One region of the Cellulomonas fimi ATCC 484 genome, then DNA from elsewhere that is predicted to be linked to it. Evidence: riboswitches for the same ligand, from Rfam matches in the RefSeq annotation. Region 1 holds a riboswitch; the other holds the start of a gene.

Region 1 (7,523 bases):
GTTCCAGGCCCCCGGGCCCGAGGACCTCGCCGCCGCCGCGAACAGCCACCTGCGGGTCACCCTGACCGCCACGGACGCGCAGGGCGCGACGACCACGGTCACGCGCGACTTCCTGCCACGCCGGGTCGCGGCGACGCTCGCGACGTCGCCTGCCGGACGCACGCTCACGGTCAACGGCCAGACGGTCACGGGCCCGACGACCGTGACGTCGTGGGCGGGGTTCGACCTGCGGCTCACGGTGCCGTCGCAGCGCGACGCGCAGGGCCGCACGTACGAGCTCGACGGGTGGTCCGACGGGTCCACGGCGGCGACGCGGACGTGGACCACGCCCGCGTCGTCGACCACGCTCACGGCGACCCTCGGGCTGCGCGGCCTGCGGGCCGTCTACCACGACAACGCCGACCTCACGGGCGCGACGGTCACGCGCATCGACCCGGCCGTCGCGTTCGACTGGGGGCTCGCCGCGCCCGTGAGCGGGATCGGGGCGGACACCTTCTCGGTCCGCTGGAGCGGGTCGGTCGTGCCCCGGTACTCGCAGACCTACACGTTCGCGACGACGTCGGACGACGGCGTGCGGCTGTGGGTCGACGGGACGCTCGTGATCGACCAATGGACGAACCACTCACGCCGCGTCGACACGGGGACGGTCGCGCTCACCGCGGGGCAGGCGGTGCCGATCGTCCTGGAGTACTTCGACGGCGTCCGGAACGCGGTCGCGGAGCTGCGCTGGTCGAGCACGTCCCAGGCCTCGGAGATCGTCCCGACGACCCGCCTGCGGCCATAGGGCGGGTCCGGCGCGCGCCGTCGGTCGCCGGACGGTCGCGGAGACGACGAAGGCCTCCGATCAGCGGGTGACGCTGGTCAGAGGCCTCCAGGTGAAGCTCCCTCGACTGGACTCGAACCAGTAACCGTCCGATTAACAGTCGGATGCTCTGCCAATTGAGCTACGAGGGATCGTTGCGGCAAGAACTCTAGCAGCCACGCGGGGGTGCTCCGGACCACCCACCGGGCGCGGGGGATGCGCGCGGGCGGTCGTCAGCGGGGCAGCCCCGCCGCGTCGCGTGCCTCTGCCTCGGCGACGTCGAGCGCCGCCGACACGGCGGGGTCCTCGACGTCCACGGTCCCGTCGCCCAGCACCTGCGTGAAGATCTCGCCCTCCTCGTCGCGCCGCAGCGCGAGCCGCACCCGGGCGCCGCCCGGCACGGTGACGGGGACGGCGTGCACGACGGACTGCTGCACGCGCTCGCGGAACGTCTGGGTGAACGCGACCGAGGCTCCGTCCTGCGCGAACGGCAGCCGCGACGTGCCGCCCCACACCCACGTCACGGTCAGCACGCGTGTCGTGGGGTCGAGCGAGCCGCGGTCGACGTCGCTCCACGGCACCCGCACGACCTGCCCCTCCTCCAGCAGGTGCACCGCCCGTCGTGTGGCGACCGCCCACCGACCGTCCGTGAGGTGCGCCTCGACGAGGACCTTGTCCCCGGGGCGCAGGTCGAGCAGGGCGCGTTCGGGCGCGGGAAGCCGGCGTCGACGGAGGAGAGGCACCGGGCCACGGTACCCGCGTGCACGACCGCTCCGGACCGTGCGGGGCACGCCCGCGGGTGCGCCCCCCGACCGTGGTCCTGGGCGGTCCGGGTGGGGCAGGTGGGGCTTGAACCCACGACCCACGGATTATGAGTCCGCTGCTCTGACCGGCTGAGCTACTGCCCCCGAAGGCTCGCCCAGGGTACGGCACGGGTCCTCACCCGCTCTCCGGTCGCGCGGGCGGGTGTTCGCTGCCACGATCCGACGCGACGGGTCGACCGGGGGGAGATCGGGTGGTGACGGCATGACCACGACGACGAACGCCGGGCAGGGCTGGGAGCTCGCGGCGCGCACGGGGTACGCGGTGAGCGGGGTGCTGCACGTCCTCATCGGCGTGCTGGCGCTCCAGGTGGCGTTCGGCAGCAGCTCGCAGCAGGCCGACCAGTCGGGGGCGTTCGCGACGGTGGCGTCGACGCCGTTCGGCAGCGCGCTGCTGTGGCTGTTCGTCCTGGGGCTCGCCGCCCTCGGCCTGTGGGAGGTCGTCAAGGCCGTCCGCGGCGTGCCGCCGACGATGCGGGGCGACCTGCCGGGCGGCGCGGGCGGCGCGTGGCGTGCGAAGGCCGCCGGGCGGGCCGTGGTGTACCTCGCGCTGGCGGCGGCGGCGTTGGGGTTCGCGCGCGGCGGCGGCTCGTCGAGCGAGCAGCAGGCCGCGGACCTGACGGCGCGCCTCATGTCCGCGACGGGCGGACGGCTGCTCGTGGGCCTCGCCGGGGTGGCCGTCGTCGGGGTCGGGGCTTACCACGTGGTAAAGGGTGCGAGGAAGAAATTCCTGTCTGACCTGCACCGACTTCCTTCGGGCACCGCCGGGCGCGTCGTCGAGCGGCTGGGGGTCTGGGGCTACGTCCTCAAGGGCATCGCCCTCGGGATCGTCGGCGTCCTGTTCGTCGTCGCGGCCGTCAAGGCGGACCCCGCAGCCGCCGGTGGCCTTGACCAGGCGTTGCACACGCTCCGAAGCCAGCCTGGCGGTCCCGTGCTGCTCGGGCTCGTCGCTCTGGGACTTGTGGCCTACGGGGGGTATGCGTTTGCCCGGGCCCGCTTCGGCAGGCTCTGACATTCACCCGTTCGCCGCGTCCGGGAGGTGCGGAGTTTCTTGACTAACCGCTCGGAAACGGTCATAGTTCTGGATGTCAGCGACAACGGCAAACCCGCCGCAAGGTGGGGACGCAAAGCCACGGGACCCACGAGGTCAGCCGAGCTACCGAACGACAGGAGATCCATCATGGCCGTGACCACCCCCGCCACCGACGCCCCGCTCTCGCAGGGCGCCCTTCTGACGCCGGGTGAGGTCGCCGTCCTGTTCCGCGTGGACCCGAAGACGGTCACGCGCTGGGCCCAGGCAGGCAAGCTCTCGGCGGTCCGCACGCTCGGCGGGCACCGCCGGTTCCACGAGTCCGAGGTGCGTCAGCTCCTCCAGGGCGTCCCCTCGCAGCGCGCGGGCGAGTGACCCTCCGCGGCTCCTGCCGCGACCTGCACGACCCCGGACGCGGGCGGTGACACCAGTCGCCGCCCGCGTTCCGCGTGTCCGGACGACGCGGTCGCTCGGCGCGCGCACGGGCGGCGGCTGCACAGGGTCCCGCCGGCTCAGCGGACGGTGCTGAGCACCGCCTCGCGCACCTCGTCGAGCGAGCGACCCGGCTGGAACACGAGCCACTCCAGCCCGGCCACGACCGTCGCCCCGAACAGCGCCGCCGCGGTCAGCGACGGGTCGCGCTCGGGCCACGCGTCCCGCACCGCCGCCGCGAACACGCCCATCGCGTCGTCCCGCAGCGAGCGGATCGAGTCCTGCCAGCGCCGGCCCGTGGCGACCATGACCTTCGCGAAGTCCGGGTGGTCGCGCACCTGCGTGAGCAGCTCGGTGACCAGGGCCTCGACGGCCTCCCGCCCGTGCGCCCCCGCGGCCGCTCCCTGCAGGGTCGCGGTGAGGTGCTGCACGCCCTCGCCGAGGATCGCCTCGAACAGCTCCGCCTTCGAGCCGAAGTTGTAGAAGACCGACCCCTTCGCGACGCCCGCCGCGGCGGCGATCTCGTCGACGGACGTCGCGGAGTACCCGCGGTCGGCGACGAGGGCGAGGGAGGCGTCGACGATGCGCTGCCGGGTCTCGGTGCTCCGCATGGGGGCAGCCTCTCAGGTCGGCGGTCGTCAGAGGGTCAGCGCGGGGTGCAGGCGCGACAGCGTCCACGTGCGCATGCGCCCGGCGCGCCACGACGTCACCGCGAGCGAGCCCACGAGCAGCGTGACGAGGTACGCCACCGCCGTCCACAGCCGGCCGTCGGGGTTGCCCGTGAGCAGTGCGCGCAGCCCGTCGACTCCGTAGCTCATGGGCAGCAGCGGGTGCAGGGCCCGGAAGAACGCGGGCGACGTCTCGACGGGGTAGGTCCCGCCCGCCGACGCGAGCTGGAGCACGAGGAGCGCGAGCGTCGCGACACGACCGGCAGCCGTGCCGAGCAGTGCGAGGAGCATCTGCTGCAGCGCGAGGAACGCGGCGACGACGAGCACGGTGAACGCGAGCGCCCCGAGCGGGTGGCTGGGCGTGAGGCCGAGCCCGACGCGCAGCACGGTGAGCAGGGCGACGACCTGCGCGACACCCATGACGAACGCGGGAGCGAACCCGGCGAGCGCCGCGCGAGCGCCTCGCGCCGGAGTGGCCAGCGCGCGCGGCGGGACGGGGCGCAGCAGCATCCACGTGACGACGCCCCCGAGGAACAGCGCGAGCGGCAGGAAGAACGGCGCGATCCCCTCGCCGAACCCCTCGGCGGCGGCGCGGTCGGTGGCCTCGAGCGCGACGGGCTCGGCGATCGCGGCCGCCCGGGCCTCGCGCGTGCCGTCCGGGTCGGAGGGGACCGCGGCGGTGCCCTGCGTGAGCGCGTCGGCGAGCGTGCTCGCGCCCTCCTCGATCCCGCCCGTGCCGTCCGTCAGCCGGTCGGCGCCGTCGGAGAGGTCGGTCGCCCCGGCCGCCACGTCCGCGGTGCCGTCGGCGAGCGCCGCGGCGCCGTCCCGCACGTCCGCCGCGCCCGCGGCGAGCTGCGCGGCCCCGTCCCGCAGCGCCGCGGAGCCGTCCGCGACCCCGCGGGCCCCGGCGTCGAGCTCGTGCAGGCTCTGCGTCGCCGCGTCGAGCGTCGCCGCGTCGGGCAGCGACGACGCCGTCGCCGCGAGGCCGGACAGGATCTGGGCGGCCTGCGCGTCGCCGCCCTGGGCCCGGGCCGTGAGGTAGGCGGTGAGCGACCCGAGCTGCGCGGGGACCTGCTCGGCGCTCGCCGCGAGCGCGTCGACCTGGGCGACGGCCGCGTGCACGCCGTCGGCGACCTGCGCGCTGCCGTCGGCGAGCCTGCCGGCGGCGTCCGCGGTCGTCGCGGCACCGTCCCGCACCTGTGCCGTGCCGTCCTCGAGGTCGGCGGCGCCGTCGGCGGCCCGTCCGGCGCCGTCGCGCAGCGCGTGGGCCCCGTCGGCGAGAGTCGTCGCGCCCGTCGCGAGCTCGTGCGTGGCGCCCCGGAGCTGCACCGCACCGTCGGAGGCCTGCGCCAGGCCGTCGTGGGCCTGCGTGAGGCCGACGAGCACGGCGTCGACCGCCTGCTCTCCCGCGGTCGCGGAGACGGCCGCGCGGATGCGCTCCATCGCGGTGCGGCCCAGCGAGGTCACGAGGAACGAGTTCGCGTCGTCGTAGGTGACGTCGATGCGCGCGGACCGCGGCGCGTCGCCGCCGGCCGAGACGAGGTCCGCGGAGAAGTCGGCAGGGATCGTGACGGCGAAGTAGTACCGGCCCTCGTCGACACCCGCGGCGGCGTCGGCCGCGTCCGTGACGACCCAGTCGAGGCGCTTCTCGTCGACCAGCCGCTCGACGAGGTCACCTCCGGCGTCCACCGGGGTGCCGTCGCGCACCGCGCCCGCGTCGGCGTCGACGAGGGCGACGGGGATCCGGTCGAGGTGGCCCGTCGGGTTCCAGAACGCCCAGAGGTACAGCACGCCGTAGAGCAGCGGGACGACGATCATCGCGACGACGGCGAGCCGGGGGAGCGTGCCGCGGCGGAAGCGGCGCAGCTCGGTCCCGGCGGTGAGCGAGAGCATGGCGGGTCCTCGGGTGGGTGGCGGTGGAGGGGGCCGGGCGGCGGTGCGTCAGGACGGCAGGGCGACGACGGTCGGCGGCGTGGTCCAGCGCGTGCGGGCGACCTCGTCGGCGCTCGCGCAGGAGGCGATGACGGTCGTGCCGTCGGCCGCGAGCTCCTCGAGGTGCGTCCAGACGACCTGGCGGCGGGCGTCGTCGAGCACCTGGTCGACGTCGTCGACGACGAGCAGCGCGGGGCGCTGCAGGAGCGCGAGGCCGAGGCGCAGGAGCATCGCGTCGAGCTCGTCGAGGTCCCACGCGACCGTGCGACCCGGCGGGACGGGGCGCTCGCGGAACGCGGGCGCGAGCAGCGCGTCGAGCGTCGCATCACCCGGCCGCGGCGTGTACCGGTACCAGGGGCCCAGCCAGGCGAGCCGCTCGCGGACGGTCGCCGCGACGGTGACGGACGCGTCGAGGTCGTCGATGCCGCGGAACCCGGAGACGGCGGCGGCGCGCTGCACCGCACGACGCCGGCGCGGCAGCGGCTCGCCCAGGACGCGCAGCTCGGCGGTGCGGTCGGGCGTCATGCGGCCGGCGAGCGTGAGCAGGAGGCTCGTGCGTCCCGACCCCTGCGCACCCTGCAGGACGGTGAGCGTCCCGGGCGCCAGGTCGAGGTCGACCGGGCCGTAGACGCGGCCGCGGGGACCGTGCAGCGCGAGCCCTCGGGCGCAGAGCGCGGGATCGCGGGCCGCGACCTCCTCGGACGACGACCCGGACGACGCCTCGGGCGGGGCTGCGGTCGTGGTGGCCACGCGATCCTCCTTCAACTGACCGGTCAGTACAAAGATACGACCGCTCGCCGTCGCGGACGACCGGCTGCCCTGTCTGCCTGCTCACACCGACCGTGCGGACGGCCGTGGTCCCGCGCCCGGGCATGAAATGATCGCCACCATGGCCATGCGAGAGATCCGCACCGTCGGAGACCCCGTCCTGCGTACCCCGTGCGACCCCATCACCACGATCGACGACCGCGTGCGCTCGCTCGTCGACGACCTGCTGGAGACCGTCGACCACGAAGGGCGCGCCGGCCTCGCGGCCAACCAGATCGGCGTCGGTCTGCGCGCGTTCTCCTGGAACATCGACGACGAGATCGGCTACGTGCTCAACCCCGTCATCGTCGAGCTGTCCGAGGACGAGTACCAGGACGGCGACGAGGGCTGCCTGTCGGTGCCCGGCCTGTGGTACCCGACGCGTCGTGCCTGGTACGCCCGCGTCGCCGGCACCGACCTCGACGGCAAGGAGGTCGTCGTCGAGGGCACCGAGCTCATGGCCCGCTGCCTGCAGCACGAGGTCGACCACCTCGACGGGATGCTCTACCTTGACCGGCTCGAGCGCTCGGTCCGCAAGAAGGCGATGCGGGCGATCCGCGAGCAGCTCTGAGGCGTGCACGCCCGGGGTGCTGGCGATCGAGCCGCACCTCGGGCATAGTGTGCACAGCACGCCGCGAGACCGTGCGTACTCCTGTTCCCCGCCTGGCGGGGGTGGACTGAGGTCGTTGGGGAAGGCGAACCTCGAGCCGACCAGGAGGACGACATGGCAGGTGCCATCACCCGCGGTGTACTTTTCGTGCACTCAGCACCGCGCGCGCTGTGCCCCCACATCGAGTGGGCCGCGGGGAACGTCCTGAGTGCCCGGGTCACCTTCGACTGGACCCCGCAGCCCGCCGGGCCCGGGTTCTACCGTGCCGAGCACTCCTGGCAGGGTCCGCAGGGCACCGGCGCGCGCCTCGCCTCGGCGCTGCGCGGCTGGGCGCACCTGCGGTACGAGATCACCGAGGAGGCCAGCCACGGCGCCGACGGCTCCCGCTGGAGCCACACGCCCGAGCTGGGCATCTTCCACG
Region 2 (7,523 bases), 200 kb from region 1:
GGCCCGGGCCTCGACGACGCGGACCGCACGGTCGACCTGCTGCGCGCCGTCGCCCCGGTGCTCCCCCGCCGCACCCCGGTCGTGCTCGACGCGTTCGCGCTCGGCGTCCTGCCGCGCGTCGACGACGTCGCGCAGCGGCTCGCCGGGCGGCTCGTCCTGACGCCCAACCTCACCGAGGCCGCGCTGCTGCTCGGCGTCGACGAGGCCGACGAGGGCGCCGGCGCACGCATCGCGCGGCAGTACGGCGCCGTCGTGACCTGCCAGGGCCGCGTGTCCGCTCCCGACGGGTCGCAGTGGGCGGTGTCGACCGGCATGTCGGGACTCGCGACGTCCGGCAGCGGCGACGTGCTCGCGGGGGCGACGCTCGGCGTGGTCGCGCGCGGCGCGGACCTCGCGCAGGCCGTCTGCTGGGCGACGCACCTGCACGCGGCCGCGGGCGACCGGCTGGCCACGCGCGTGGGCCGGCTCGGCTACCTGGCACGCGAGCTGCCCGACGAGCTGCCCGCGCTCCTCGCCGAGCTCGCGCCCTGAGCGCGGCCGCCGCCGCGATCAGCCCTCGACGCCCGTCGCCATGTGCGAGGCGCCGACCGGCTTCGACTCGGGTGACCCGCGCTCGCGCAGGTAGATCGACAGCACGACCATGCTGAGGACGGCGAGGAACTCCGACTGCCAGTTCTGGAGCGTGCGGTTCCAGAACTCGGGGAGCAGCAGGTACTCCCCGTACGTCACGGGGTCGGCGTGCTCGCGCAGCTGGTCCTCGGAGTACGCGACCGCACCGGCGAGCGACTGGGCGAACCAGCTCAGCACGAACAGCAGGCCCATGACGAGGCCGAGCGAGTGCGAGTACAGCGACAGGCGCCAGCCGCGCACGCGTGCCCAGGCCGGGGACTCCTGCGTCGCGTGCTCGGCGACCTTCTGGTCCTCGTCGCTCTCCCGTCCGGGCTGGTCGAGGCTCTTCGACTCGGGCGACCCCTTCTGCAGGAGCCACACGGTCGCCACGATGTAGAGCAGGAACTGGAGGAACTCCGACTGCCAGTTCTCGGCGACGTCGACGGCGAACGCGGACGACACGACGTACCGCGCGAGCGTCACGGGCTCGAGCCCCGCCTCGAGCTGCTCGCGGTTGAGCACCGCGACCCCGCTGACCGCCTGCCCCACGAGGGACGCCAGGAAGATCGCCGCGAAGAACAGGCTGAGCGAGTTCTCCCGGACGACCCGGCCCGCGCGCCCGCTCACAGCCGCGCCGCCGCGACGGCCACGACGGCGAGCAGGCCCAGCAGGGCACCGCCCAGCGTCACGACGAAGAGCACACGCTGCGTCACGCCGCCTCCAGGTCGCAGTCGTAGGGTCGCGGCGGGCGGGGGTCGCACGACGCCGCGCTGACCAGCCAGGAGGTGCCCGACGCGGTGAGGAACACGGTGTCCAGGGCGGTGCGGACCTGCGCCTCGCCGCCCGCACGCGTCACCTGCGCGTCGGTGGCGGGCGCCCGGGAGCGCAGCAAGTCCGCGAGGTCGCCGTCGACGAGGGCCTCGGCGCACGCGACGCCCTCGTCCTCCTCGACGGTCTCCACGACCCCCGGGGTGAGCAGCGCGCACGCGCGCGCGCCGTCACCGGCGTCCACCGCGTCGTAGAAGTCGCGCACCACGTCCCGCGCGTCGGCCGTCCGGGCGGTGCCCGCGCACGCCGCACATGGCGTGACCAGCAGCGTCGCGAGCAGCAGGGCCGCGCCCCGTGCCGTCGTCGTCCTCATGGCTGACGATGCTGGCACCGCTGCACCCGCGCCGCTCGTCGGCGCACGGCGCGCCCACCGCCCCGCGACCTGCAGCGACGGCGCCGGCCCGCGCGACGGCCGCGCCCCGCAGGGCGACGATGGGCGGGCGGGCCGGCAGCGCCCGCACGGTTCGGGGGGAGGAGGGCCCGAGACGTGAGCGGCCGCAGCCCCGACGCGCCCGTCCGTGCGCCCGCGTCGTACCAGCGGTGGGACGGGATCACGTTCCTGCACTGGCCGTACCCGCCCGCGGTCGTCGGCGCCCTGCTGCCGCCCGGGCTCGTGGTCGACGTGCTCGACGGCGCGGCGTGGGTGGGGCTCACGCCGTTCGCGATGCGCGACGTGCGGGTCCCCGGCCTGCCCGCGCTCCCCCGCTGGTCGCAGTTCCTCGAGGTGAACGTGCGCACGTACGTGCGGCACCCGGCGAGCGGCACGGACGGCCTGTGGTTCCTCACCCTCCTGTGCCCGCGTCGGGCGTTCGTCGCCGCGATGCGGGTCCTCGGGCTGCCGTACGTGCACGCGGCGGGGGCGGTCGTCCGCACGACCGGCGCGGTCGAGTACGCGGCCGCCACGGACCGGGGGCGACGGCTGCGCGTGGTCGTCGAGCCGGGCGACGCGGTCCGGTTCCCCGACGCGTGGTCCGACGCGGTGACCGGCCGCTGGAACGCCTTCACCCGACGCGCGGGGACGCTGTGGCGGGTCCCCGTCGAGCACGCGCCCTGGCCGCTGCACGACGCCGCCGCGCCACGTCTGCGGACCGACCTGCTGGAGGCCTGCGGGCTGCCGACCCCGTCCGGCGCGCCCCGGGTGTCGTGGTCGCCCGGCGTGGACGTGCGGGTGGGCGCCCCGCGTCCCGTGGCCCTCGTGCACGTCCCGCACCGACGTGGACGTGCGGCGGCTGTCGGACCCGGTGGCTAGCGTCGGGCCATGGACGCGACGGCGTGGCTCCTCGACGGTGACCCGGCGATCCGGTGGCAGGTCCTGCGCGACCTGACCGACGCACCCGCCGACGCGGTCGCGGCCGAGCGGGCGCGTGTCGAGCACGAGGGGTGGGGCGCCGCGCTGCTCGCCGCGCAGGACCCCGACGGCCGGTGGGCGGGCGGTGCCTGCTTCCCCGCCGGGTACGCGGGCGACGAGCCGGGCCAGCCCTGGACGGCGACCATGCACGTCCTGCAGACGCTGATCCTGCTGGGGCTGGACCCCGGATCGGCGTCCGCGCGGCGCACCGCGGCGCTCGTCGCCGAGAGCTGCCGGTGGGAGCACGACGGCCAGCGCTACTTCGACGGCGAGGTCGAGCCGTGCATCAACGGGCGGACGATCGAGGCCGGCGTGTGGGCCGGGGTGGACGTGCGTCCCCTCGTGGAACGCGTGCTCGACGAGCAGCTCGCCGACGGCGGCTGGAACTGCGAGGCGGAGCTCGGCTCGGTCCGCTCCTCCTTCGACACGACGATGTGCGTGCTGGACGGCCTGCTCGCCGTCGAACGGGCGCACGGCGACCCGACGGTGCGGGCGGCGCGGCTGCGCGGGCTGGAGTACCTGCTGGAGCGGCGGCTGTTCCGCCGCGCCAGCACCGGGCAGGTCGTGGACCCGGCATACCTCGAGCTCGCGTTCCCGTACTACTGGCACTACGACGTGCTGCGCGCGCTCGACCACGTCCGGGCCGCGGGCGACCCGCCGGACCCCCGGATGACGGAGGCCGTCGAGCTCGTGCGCAGCCGGCGCCGGGCCGACGGCCGCTGGGCGCTCGACCGCGTGCACCCGGGTCGGGTCCACCTCGAGATCGAGGGTCCCGTGGGTGCGCCGAGCCGGTGGAGCACGCTGCGGGCGATGCGCGTCCTGCGGTGGTGGGACGCGGCCTCAGCCTGACGCCGGCGGGCCGGTCGCCGCCGGGTGAAACCGCGGGTGACACGTCCCCTCGGCGGCCCCTCGACCCTTGTCGGCGCGGCAGCGGCGTTCGTAGCCTCGAGAGGTCAGACAAGGGCACACCCGTCGCGAGGCGGGGCCGCAAAGCCACGGGACCCACGCGGTCAGCCGGGCTGCCGACCAGGGGGCCTTCCACATGCACGCCATGCACTGGCGCGCGCCCGCGCGCACGCTCGTCCGCACCCGCACCCGCACCCACACCCGCACCCGAATCCGCACCGGCGCCGGCACGGGGCGCAGCCGAACCGCCCACGCGACCCCGCGGCCCCGTCGCGCGGGCCGGGTTGGGCTCGTCGCGCTGCTGCTCGCCACCACGGCGGTGCTCGTCCCGCTCGTCCCCGCGCCCGCGGCGGCGGCAGAGCCGGACCTCGCGCCGTCCGGCCTGCTGTTCGGTGCCTACGTCGCGCAGCGCTCGGCACCGAGCGTCGAGGCGGCCACCGCGGCGTTCGAGGAGCGGGTCGGCCGTCGCCTCGAGCTGCACCGCTGGTACAGCCGCTGGGACGAGACGATGCCGCCATCCGGGCTGCGCGCGTCGGTCGCCGCGGGACGCACGCCGGTCCTGTCGATCGAGCCGCGCACGCTCGCGGGCACCCGGCTGTCCTGGGCGTCCGTCGCACGCGGGGACCACGACGCACGCATCCGGGCGCAGGCCACGGGCGTCGCGTCGCTCGGCGTCCCCGTGCTGCTCGCGTTCCACCACGAGCCCGAGCTCGCGGGCACGCACGGCACCCCCGCCGAGTTCCGCGCGGCGTGGCGGCGCTACGTCGAGGTCTTCCGGGCAGCGGGCGTCACGAACGTGCTGTGGACGTGGATCGTGACGCCCACGGTGCTCGGCGGCACGACGGGTCCCACGGCGACCGACCTGTACCCGGGCGACGACGTCGTCGACCGCGTGGGGCTCGACGCCTACAACTGGGCGGGCTGCGCACCGGGAGTGCCGACCGCGTGGCGCTCGATGGCGACGATCGCGGGACCGGCCCGCGACTTCGCCCGCGCGCACGGCAAGCCGCTGCTCCTCGCGGAGTGGGGCTCGGTCGAGGACGCGGCGGACCCGGGCCGCAAGGCGGCGTGGCTGCGCGAGTCGCTCGCGACGCTCGCGTCGTGGCCCGAGGTCGAGGGCGCGCTGTACTTCCACCAGCACGGCACGTGCCCGTGGTGGACGGACTCCACGGCGACGACGGCGGCCGCGTTCACCGAGATCGCGAACTCCCCCACCGCGCACGGGCGCACGAGCGCGTGGCTGCGCGCCTCCACGGTGCTCGGCGGTGCACCCCTCGCCGTCGCGTTCGACGCGTCCCGCAGCGCGGGCGCCGGCACGGCGACCGGCAGCGGCGTGACGACGTGGCGGCTCGACCCCGGCGACGGCACGCCACCCACGACCGGCACGGGCACACCACCGGCCGTCCTGGCGCACACGTACCGGACGGCCGGCACGTTCCGGGCGCGGCTCGACGTCACCGACGCCGCGGGCGGCACGGCCACGGACCAGCGGACGGTGACGGTGGCCGCGGCGCCCACGCTCGAAGTCGCCGCGCGCGCCGTGACCACGACCGGTGCCGAGCTCGTCGCGTGGGTCGACCCGGACGGGCTGACCGGCATGGTCCGGTTCGAGTGGGGCACGTCCACGGCCTACGGCGCGACCGCCACCGCGTCCGTGCCTGCCGTGACCTACGCGGCGACCACGCCCGTCGTCGCCACCGGCCTCGCGCCGTCGACCACGTACGCGGTGCGGGTCACGGCGGCCACGGCGGCCGGCACCACGACCCGCAGCACGACCTTCAGCACCGCGGGCGCGCCGACGACGTCCACCACGTGGGCGTCGGGCACCGCGCGCACGTCCACCACGCTCGGCGCCACCGTGAACCCGCGTCTCGCCGCCACGAGCGCCTGGTTCGAGTGGGGTCCCACGGCGGCGCTCGGCGCGGGGACGGCTCCCGTCGCGCTGTCCGCCGTCGGGTACGACACGACCCTCACGACCGCCGTGGCAGGACTCGCCCCCGGCACGACGTACCACTACCGGCTCGTCGCCCGGAACGCGCACGGCTCCGTCGCCGGTCCCGTCCGCACGGTCACGACGAGCCGCTGACCGCGGGACCGCCCGGCAGGCCCGTGCTCGCGTGGAGCGGCGGGGCCGGCCGCGCGCGGCTAGCGTGGGACGCGGTGCAGCAGCCGCCGCCTCGTGGAGAGGCCGACGGAGGCGCGATGACCGGTACGCCCGCCGTGCGCGACCCCGGTCGCGTCGAGTACGTCCTGCCGCTGCGGTGGACCACGGACGAGGACCTGCCCGAGCTGACCGCGTACCTGCGGGCGCTGTCCGCGGCGGTCCCCGTCATGGTCGTCGACGGCTCGCCGGAGCCGCTGTTCGCCGCCCACCGGCGCGCCTGGGCCGGGGTCGTCCGCCACGTCCGCCCCGAGCCCTGGCCAGGGGCGAACGGCAAGGTGCGCGGCGTCATGACGGGGCTGCACCTCGCGTGGGCCGATGCGGTCGTCCTGGCCGACGACGACGTTCGGTGGCGTCCCGCGCAGCTGCGCCGTGCGCTGCGGCTCCTGGAGGACGCCGACGTCGTCGTGCCGCAGAACGTGTTCGAGCCTGCGCCGTGGCACGCCCGGTGGGACACCGCGCGCACGCTGGTGAACCGCGCGTGCGGCGGCGACTGGCCGGGCACGCTCGTCGTGCGCCGCTCACGGCTCCTCGACTGGGGCGGCTACGACGGCGACGTCCTGTTCGAGAACCACGAGCTCGTCCGCACCGTCGCGGCGCACGGTGGCCGGGTGCTCCGGGCGGACGACCTCTACGTGCCGCGGCGCCCGCCGCGGACCCGGACCTTCTGGTCGCAGCGCGTGCGGCAGGCCTACGACGACCTCGCGGAGCCGCTGCGGCTGACGGTCGAGGCGGCGGTGCTCCCGACGCTCGTGGCCGCGGCCGTCACGCGCCGCGCCGGACCGGCGCTGGTCGTCGCGGGCGCGTCCGTGGGCCTCGCGTGGCGGGGTCGACGGCTCGGCGGGGGCCGTGCCGTGTTCCCCGCGGGAGACGTGGCCCTCGCGCCGCTGTGGGTCGCCGAGCGCGCGGTGTGCGTCTGGGCCGCGCTCGCGCTGCGCGCCCGCGGCGGGGTGCCCTACGCGGGCGGTCGGCTGCTGCGGGCGGGGACGCCCGGCCGGCGCCTGCGCACGCGCGTGACGCTCTGACCGGCCCGGGGCGACCTGCGGAGACCGGCCCGGAGCGACCCGCGGAGCCGCGACGGCGGCGCCGGGCGCCCCGAACCTCCGGAGCCCCGAACCTCAGGGCGCCTCGAAGCCGATCGCCTTGTGGCTGCCGTCGCACCACGGCTTGATCGCGGACGCCCCGCACCGGCACAGCGCGACGGTCGCCCTGTGCTTCTCGACGGGGTTGCCGCGGTCGTCGACCACGGGCACGTCCCCGCGCACGAGCAGCGGGCCGTCGGGGCACGCGACGATCGAGCCGCGCGGCACGGCGCCCTCGTGGGGTCCGGCGGGGCTCACGCGGGCACCCGGAGCGAGGTCGCGCCGCGTTCCCAGGCCGCGACGAGGTGCTCGCCGACGAGCTCGTCGAGGTAGAGGCACGCGCACGCCCCGAACAGGATGTCCGGCACGAGGTCGGGTTCCTGCTCGGCGAGGCCCCCGGCCAGGTCCCGTCCGGCGATCTGCTCGTGCACCGCGTCCGCCTCCACGTGCTCGTCGAAGTACTCGGTCACGTCGGCGCCGTACCCGTGCCGGCGGAACCCGTCGCCGTAGCGCCGGTTCGGCAGCGACGACGTCATCTCGAACGCCGCGAGGTGGCCCGCGGTCGCGCCGCGCAACCGGCGGTGCAGCC

What was found. Region 1 has a riboswitch for cyclic di-GMP ahead of CELF_RS11490 (BldC family transcriptional regulator). Riboswitches for the same ligand answer to the same signal wherever they lie in the genome.
Region 2: it holds a riboswitch for cyclic di-GMP, as region 1 does, so the genes downstream of both, CELF_RS10570 (PKD domain-containing protein) here and CELF_RS11490 (BldC family transcriptional regulator) in region 1, are expected to answer to the same signal.

What each region holds. Positions count from the first base shown of each region.
Region 1 is NC_015514.1:2,509,627-2,517,149, reverse strand. It holds gene CELF_RS11515 (PQQ-dependent sugar dehydrogenase) at 1-784, shown strand, start outside; tRNA gene CELF_RS11510 (tRNA-Asn) at 882-954, opposite strand; gene CELF_RS11505 (hypothetical protein) at 1,036-1,545, opposite strand; tRNA gene CELF_RS11500 (tRNA-Ile) at 1,637-1,710, opposite strand; gene CELF_RS11495 (DUF1206 domain-containing protein) at 1,829-2,635, shown strand; cyclic di-GMP riboswitch class I at 2,713-2,787, shown strand; gene CELF_RS11490 (BldC family transcriptional regulator) at 2,804-3,028, shown strand; gene CELF_RS11485 (TetR/AcrR family transcriptional regulator) at 3,166-3,696, opposite strand; gene CELF_RS11480 (YhgE/Pip domain-containing protein) at 3,724-5,646, opposite strand; gene CELF_RS11475 (ATP-binding cassette domain-containing protein) at 5,695-6,435, opposite strand; gene def (peptide deformylase) at 6,575-7,063, shown strand; gene CELF_RS11465 (DUF3145 domain-containing protein) at 7,217-7,523, shown strand, end outside.
Region 2 is NC_015514.1:2,312,398-2,319,920, forward strand. It holds gene CELF_RS10545 (NAD(P)H-hydrate dehydratase) at 1-531, shown strand, start outside; gene CELF_RS10550 (DUF6766 family protein) at 550-1,236, opposite strand; gene CELF_RS10555 (nuclear transport factor 2-like protein) at 1,319-1,750, opposite strand; gene CELF_RS10560 (YqjF family protein) at 1,925-2,686, shown strand; gene CELF_RS10565 (hypothetical protein) at 2,696-3,634, shown strand; cyclic di-GMP riboswitch class I at 3,738-3,812, shown strand; gene CELF_RS10570 (PKD domain-containing protein) at 3,828-5,777, shown strand; gene CELF_RS10575 (glycosyltransferase family 2 protein) at 5,894-6,877, shown strand; gene CELF_RS20440 (CDGSH iron-sulfur domain-containing protein) at 6,971-7,192, opposite strand; gene CELF_RS10585 (iron-containing redox enzyme family protein) at 7,189-7,523, opposite strand, start outside.